2 regions of the Dactylosporangium sp. CA-139066 genome follow, and region 2 is predicted to be linked to the other one. Evidence: riboswitches for the same ligand, from Rfam matches in the RefSeq annotation. Region 2 holds a riboswitch; the other holds the start of a gene.
The links. Region 2 has a riboswitch for ZMP and ZTP ahead of ACQEVU_RS50750 (bifunctional 5,10-methylenetetrahydrofolate dehydrogenase/5,10-methenyltetrahydrofolate cyclohydrolase). Riboswitches for the same ligand answer to the same signal wherever they lie in the genome.
Positions count from the first base shown of each region.

Region 1: it holds a riboswitch for ZMP and ZTP, as region 2 does, so the genes downstream of both, glyA (serine hydroxymethyltransferase) here and ACQEVU_RS50750 (bifunctional 5,10-methylenetetrahydrofolate dehydrogenase/5,10-methenyltetrahydrofolate cyclohydrolase) in region 2, are expected to answer to the same signal.

Region 1 covers NZ_JBNJNH010000001.1:9,360,043-9,363,511, forward strand. The annotation lists gene ilvD (dihydroxy-acid dehydratase) at 1-1,764, shown strand, start outside; ZMP/ZTP riboswitch at 1,783-1,869, shown strand; gene glyA (serine hydroxymethyltransferase) at 1,888-3,120, shown strand; gene ACQEVU_RS42880 (hypothetical protein) at 3,176-3,469, opposite strand, start outside.
Region 2 covers NZ_JBNJNH010000002.1:1,294,619-1,298,087, forward strand. The annotation lists gene rsmG (16S rRNA (guanine(527)-N(7))-methyltransferase RsmG) at 1-462, opposite strand, end outside; gene ACQEVU_RS50750 (bifunctional 5,10-methylenetetrahydrofolate dehydrogenase/5,10-methenyltetrahydrofolate cyclohydrolase) at 1,049-1,924, opposite strand; ZMP/ZTP riboswitch at 1,941-2,025, opposite strand; gene ACQEVU_RS50755 (hypothetical protein) at 2,104-2,373, opposite strand; gene ACQEVU_RS50760 (hypothetical protein) at 2,372-2,746, shown strand; gene ACQEVU_RS50765 (protein jag) at 2,809-3,469, opposite strand, start outside.

The DNA.
Region 1 (3,469 bases), on a different contig from region 2:
GACTTCGGCAAGCCGATCGTCGCCATCGCCAACAGTTTCACGCAGTTCGTGCCGGGCCACGTCCACCTTCGCAACCTCGGCATGATCGTCGCCGACGCGGTTGCCGAAGCGGGTGGGGTCGCCAAGGAGTTCAACACCATCGCCGTCGACGACGGCATCGCCATGGGCCACGGCGGGATGCTCTACTCGCTGCCCAGTCGCGAGCTCATCGCCGACGCCGTCGAGTACATGGTGCAGGCCCACTGCGCCGATGCCCTCGTGTGCATCTCCAACTGCGACAAGATCACGCCCGGCATGCTGCTCGCCGCCCTCCGCCTCAACATCCCCACCGTCTTCGTCTCCGGCGGCCCCATGGAAGCCGGCAAGACCATCGCGATCGAGGGCATCGTCCACGAGAAGGACGCCAAGCTCGACCTCATCGACGCGATGATCGCCTCCGCCAACGAGGCCGTCACGGACGAGCAGCTCGGCCAGATCGAGCGCTCCGCCTGCCCGACGTGCGGCTCGTGTTCCGGCATGTTCACCGCCAACTCCATGAACTGCCTGACCGAGGCCATCGGCCTGGCCCTGCCCGGCAACGGCTCGGCCCTGGCCACCCACGCCCTGCGCCGCGGGCTCTTCGAGCGCGCCGGCTCCCTGATCGTCGAGCTTTGCCGGCGGTACTACGAGCAGGACGACGCCTCGGTCCTGCCCCGCGCGATCGCCTCTCGACCCGCCTTCGAGAACGCGGTGGCGCTGGACGTCGCGATGGGCGGCTCCACCAACACCGTGCTGCACCTGCTGGCCGCCGCCCGCGAGGCCGAGCTCGACTTCTCCGTGGCCGACATCGACGCGATCTCGCGCCGCGTGCCGTGCCTGGCCAAGGTGGCGCCCAACACGCAGAAGTACCACATGGAGGATGTGCACCGGGCCGGCGGAATCCCGGCGATCCTCGGTGAGCTGTCCCGCGGCGGCCTGCTGGACGAGTCCGTCTCCTCCGTGCACTCCGCGACGTTCCGCGAGTGGATCGACACCTGGGACATCCGCGGCGCCGCGCCGTCCGAGGCGGCGCTCGAGCTGTTCCACGCCGCGCCGGGCGGGGTCCGGACCACGGAGCCGTTCTCGACGACGAACCGGTGGAGCTCGCTGGACACGGACGCCGAGGGCGGGTGCATCCGCAGCGTCGAGCACGCGTACACCGCCGACGGCGGCCTCGCCATCCTCTTCGGCAACCTCGCGCCCGACGGCTGCGTCGTCAAGACGGCCGGCGTCCCGGAGGAGAACCTGCGCTTCTCCGGCCGCGCCAAGGTCTTCGAGTCGCAGGAGTCGGCCGTCGACGGCATCCTCGCCAAGCAGGTCGTCGCCGGCGACGTCGTGGTGATCCGCTACGAGGGCCCCAAGGGCGGCCCGGGGATGCAGGAGATGCTGTACCCCACCTCGTTCCTCAAGGGCCGCGGCCTCGGCCGCGCGTGCGCGCTCATCACCGACGGGCGTTTCTCCGGCGGTACCTCGGGCCTCTCCATCGGCCACATCAGCCCGGAGGCGGCGGGCGGCGGCCTCATCGCCCTCGTCGAGGACGGCGACCCGATCGAGATCGACATCCCGGCCCGCTCGATCGAGCTGCGGGTCCCCGACGACGAGCTCACCGCCCGGCGCATCGCCCAGGAGAAGCGCGACCGCCCGTACACCCCGGCCGACCGGGAGCGCCCCGTCTCGGCGGCGCTGCGCGCGTACGCGTCGATGGCCACGTCGGCCAGTGACGGGGCTTACCGCCGCGTGCCCTGAGTTTCGACTACGATGTGCGTCAGTCACCGCGACTGGCGCACATCAAGGTGGAACCGACCACCGGGGAGCTTCCGATCGCGGGCACCGCGCGCCTGGGTGCCCCGGCGTATCAGGAGGCTGCGCATGCATGACCCCCAGGTCTTCGATCTCATCCGCGCCGAGGCGCAACGCCAGCACGACACTCTCCGGATGATCGCCTCGGAGAACTACGTCTCCGAGGCCGTGCTCGAGGCGACCGGCTCCGTCCTCACCAACAAGTACTCCGAGGGCTACCCCGGCAAGCGCTACTACGAGGGCCAGCGCTTCATCGACCCGCTCGAGGAGCTGGCGATCGCCCGCGCCCGCTCGGTGTTCGGCGTCGACCACGCCAACGTCCAGCCGTACTCGGGCTCCCCGGCCAACCTCGCCGTGTACATGGCCCTGGCCAAGCCCGGCGACACCGTCATGGGCATGGCCCTGCCGATGGGCGGCCACCTGACCCACGGCTGGCCGGTGTCGGCGACGGGCGCGTGGTTCCGCCCGGTGCAGTACACGGTCCGCCGCTCCGACGGCCGCATCGACTTCGACGAGGTGCGCGACATCGCCCTCCGCGAACGCCCGAAGATCCTTTTCTGCGGCGGTACGGCAATCCCGCGTACCATCGACTTCCCGCGCTTCGCCGAGATCGCCCGCGAGGCCGGCGCCGTGCTCGTGGCGGACATCGCCCACATCGCGGGCCTGATCGCCGGCGGCGCCCACCCGTCCCCGGTCGGCCACGCCGAGGTCATCTCGACCACGACGCACAAGACGCTGCGCGGCCCCCGCGGCGCGATGCTCATGTGCGACGAGCCACACGCCAAGGCCATCGACAAGGCGGTCTTCCCCGGCCTGCAGGGCGGCCCGCACAACCACACCACGGCGGGCATCGCCGTGGCCCTGGGCGAGGCGTCGACGCCGGCCTTCCGCGCGTACGCCCACCAGACCGTCGCCAACGCCCGCGCCCTCGCCGCGGCCCTGACGGAGCGCGGCTTCGACCTGGTGTCGGGCGGCACCGACAACCACCTGATCCTGCTGGACCTGACCAGCAAGTCGATCGGCGGCAAGCCGGCCGCGAGGGCCCTGGACCGCGCGGGCATCGAGACGAACTACAACACCGTGCCGTACGACACCCGCAAGCCCTTCGACCCCTCGGGCGTGCGCCTGGGCACTCCGGCCCTGACCACCCGCGGCCTCACGGAGGCCCAGATGCCCCAGGTCGCCGACTGGATCTCCCGCGCGGTGGACGCCGCGATCAAGGACGACACACCGGCCCTGGACACCATCGCCGGCGAGGTGCGGGAACTGCTCTCGGCCTACCCGATGCCCGGCTGGCACTGAGCGCCGACTGTGAAGGGGCGCCCCGTTTCCCCGGGGCGCCCCTTCTCCAGCGTCCTCACTTACGCCGCAGGAACCGCCGCGACTTCTCGGCCTTCGGCTCTTCGTCGAGGTTGAGCTCGAGCGGCGCGAGGTCGTCGAACGCCCCGGCGTCCCGCTTACGCTGCTCCGGAATCCGCTCACCGGTTCCGGCGCCCCCGCGGTCCCAGCTGTCCTCGCCCCCGCGCCCCGCCTGCCCGCCGAACGCCGGCTGACCCGCCTGCGGCTGACCCGGCTGCGGCTGGCCGGCCTGCGGGTACCCAGCCTGCGGATAGCCGGCCGGCCCCTGCGGTCCGCGCCGGTTGTGATCCGC
Region 2 (3,469 bases):
GAGACACCAACCGGCGAGTCGATCCAGCGGAGCGACGGCCCGGGCGGTGACGACATCGGCGAGCGGGAGCTTCCCGACGCACTCCTCGGCCCGGGCGCGAACCACGGTGGTCCGCTCCAGGCCGAGCGCCGTCACCGCTTCGGAAAGGAATGCGGTACGTCGTGCGAGCGGCTCGACCAGGGTGACGGAAAGGTCGGGACGAGCCACTGCCAGCACCATACCGGGCAGACCGGCCCCCGACCCGACGTCGACGATTGAGGCACCCGACGGTATGAGTTCCGCGACCACGGCGCAGTTGAGCAGGTGCCGCTCCCAGATCCGCGGCGCCTCGCGCGGCCCGATGAGCCCCCGCACGACCCCATCGGTCACGAGCAGTTCCGCGAACCGCCGCGCGTCGGGCAGACGATCGCCGAAGGCCTTCTCGGCCGCCGGGAGGATCTCATTCGGTACCGCACCATCCATCCGTCAAGCAAACCATGCCCGATGCGGTCTCCCCGGACGCGGGTGCACTGGCCCCAGCTCCGCCGACCGAGCGTCTCGCCCCCACGCGCGGGAGGGTAGTCCAGTCGGCGGCAATACGGACCGGACCCTGTTTCACGTGAAACGGGAACCTCGAACCTCGGGACAATCAGCAGGGAGCCCAGTTCGGGCGGGCGGCTCGGGAGGCCAGGCTACGACTGGTGGCAGACCGCGCTGCGCGCACCGTGCCGCTCGGCGAACGCAACAGCCGGGGCGGAGCTCCGGGATGCGGTTTGGCCCGGCAGCTCGAGACGCACGCCACGCTCAGACGGGGCGCCGGCGGCGCGGTGGCCCCGGACGGCGGTTGTTGCCCGGCGCCCGCCCGGTCGGGACCGTCGCCCCGGACGGCGGTTGTTGCCCGGCGCCCGCCCGGTCGGGACCGTCGCCCCGGAGCCGGTTGTTGTACGGCGGCAAGGGGTCAGGGCGGTCGCCCCACGACGGCCGGTGTTGCGCCCGGCGCCCGCGGGTCGGGGACATCCGACCCGCGGACAGCCGCGGTTCAGCGATGGTCAGCGACCGCACCCGTGTTTCACGTGAAACGGCGCTCGGCGGCCTCGATGGCGTTGCGGAAGAGCATGGCCACCGTCGTGGGGCCCACGCCGCCGACTCGCGGCGTGATGGCGCCGGCGACGGAGGCGCAGGACTCGTCGACGTCCGGCAGGAGGCGACGACCCTCGTAGCGCACACCGCCACCCACCACGACCGCACCCGGCTTCACGTGCTCGGGCTGGATGATGCCCGGAACGCCGGCGGCGGCGATGAGGATGTCGGCGCGGCGGGTGTACCGCGACCAGTCCGGAACGCCGGTGTGCACAACGGTGACGGCAGCGTTCGCGGTCGGGCGCTTCTGAGCCAGGAGCATCGCCAGGGGGCGGCCGAGCGTCGCCCCGCGACCGAGGATCACAACCTCGCGGCCGCTCACCGGAATCTCGTGGTGCGCCAGCAGCGCCTCGATCCCCGCCGGCGTACAGGGGAGCGGGCCGGGGATGCCCGCCGCCAGGCGACCCAGGTTGAGGGGGTGCATGCCGTCGACGTCCTTGTCGGGGTCGACGCGCATGAGGGCGGCGTCGTAGTCGAGGTGGGCCGGCGTCGGGTACTGGATCAGGAGCGCGTGGACGTCGGGGTCCGCGTTGAAGGCGTCAATGACCTCGTGCAGATCGGACTGGGTCGCCGTCGCCGGAAGGTGGCTGTGCGGGGACTCGAAGCCCAAGGCGGCGGCCTGACGCTGCTTGATCCGGATGTAGCCGGCGCTCGCGTCGTCGTCGCCGACGAGGATCGTGGCCAGCGACGGGGTGACGCCCTTTGAGCGTAGGGCCGACACGCGGGACGCGACGTCCGCGAGGATCTGATCGGCGACCGGGGCGCCCGGAAGCATGCGCGCGGTGGTGGGGGAGGCGACAGACATACGGCTCCTCGCAAATCGTGGGAGCCCAGGCGGTCGACGTCCCACGACGAGGCTTCCCGATGGTTGGCCCATCCTTGGTGCCGCCAGTCGCGTCCTCTCAATTATGCCGGACCGACGGACGTGAACGAGGCGGCAGCCCGGAAGCCCAACCGGGGCCAAGCCCGCCGCCCTGGGTCCCGTCACGGCGAGGCGCCATGTACCAAGGAGGCGCCGTCAAGCAGTGAGGCGCCGTCAAGCAGTGAGGCGCCGTCAAGCAGTGAGGCGCCGTCAAGCAGTGAGGCGCCGTCAAGCAAGAACGTGCCGTAGAGCAGCGCCTCCGCCGACGCGCAGTCGCCGGCGACCTCCACCACCTCCGCCACGCCGTCCGCCACCGCGAACGCCACCGAGACCGGGAACACCGCGGCGACGGTGCTCGGGCCGAACGGGTTCGGGGCGCTGAAGCTCGGCATGACCCGCCAGCAGGCCGAGGCGACCGGCCTCGTCACCGGCGTCGACCCCGCCGCCGACAAGGGCTGCAGCACAACGAAGCTGCGGGCCTCAACGGTCGGGTCCGAGTCCACCGTCTTCTTCGACGGAGCGTCCGGGGTCGTCGCCATCGACGTGCGCGGCACCAGCGTCCGCACGCCCGAGGGCGTACACGTCGGCTCGTCCGGCGCCGGCATGCGCAAGGCCTGCCCGGACTGGACTCCCGCCTCCGACCCGAACCCGGACAACGCCCGCGGCGTGGCCCTCGCACCGGGCAGCAACGGCAAGGCGGAGTACAACATCAGCGTCGTGAACTTCCTCGAGCTGCAGGTCCGCCCGCACCACTGCTACGAGTAGAAAACAGCAGACCGCCCCATCCGCGACGAGGCGGATGGGGCGGTCTGTGAGGCAGAACGAAACTAAGCGGTCGGACGAACCACGATCCGGCGCGCGGGCTCGACGCCCTCCGACTCGCTCTCGACACCCGGCAGGGCGTTGATGACGTCGTGCACGCACTTGCGCTCGAACGCGCTCATCGGCTCCAGGCGGACGGCCTCGCCGTACTCCTTCACCTTCTCCGCCGCGTTCTTCGCGATCGCGCCGAGCTCCTTGCGGCGCAGGGCGCGGTAGCCGCCCACGTCGAGCAGGAGGCGGCTCGGCGAACCGGTCTGCCGGAACACCGCCAGGCGGCTCAGCTCCTGCAGCGCCTCGAGCGTGGCGCCCCGCTGGCCGACCAGGGCCTGCAGGCGCTTGCCCGAGCCGTCGCCGCCCTCGACGACCTCGACGACCGGGCGGCCGCTCACGACCAGCTCGTCGATGTCGCCGTCGTAGTCGAGGATGTCGAGCAGGCCCTCGACGTAGTCGGCCGCGATCTCGCTCTCGCGGAACAGGTCGGCGGCCGCGCGGCCGGAGCCGGCGCCGGACTTGGCCTCGGCGTCCTCGGCCTCGTCCTCCTCCTCATCCTCCTCGCCGTCCTCGTCCTCGGCCTCGTCGTCCTCCGCGTCCTCGCCCTCCGCGAGCTCGTCATCGGACTCCTCGACCTCGTCGGTCTCGGCGAGGCGGGCGTCCTGGTGCTCGGCC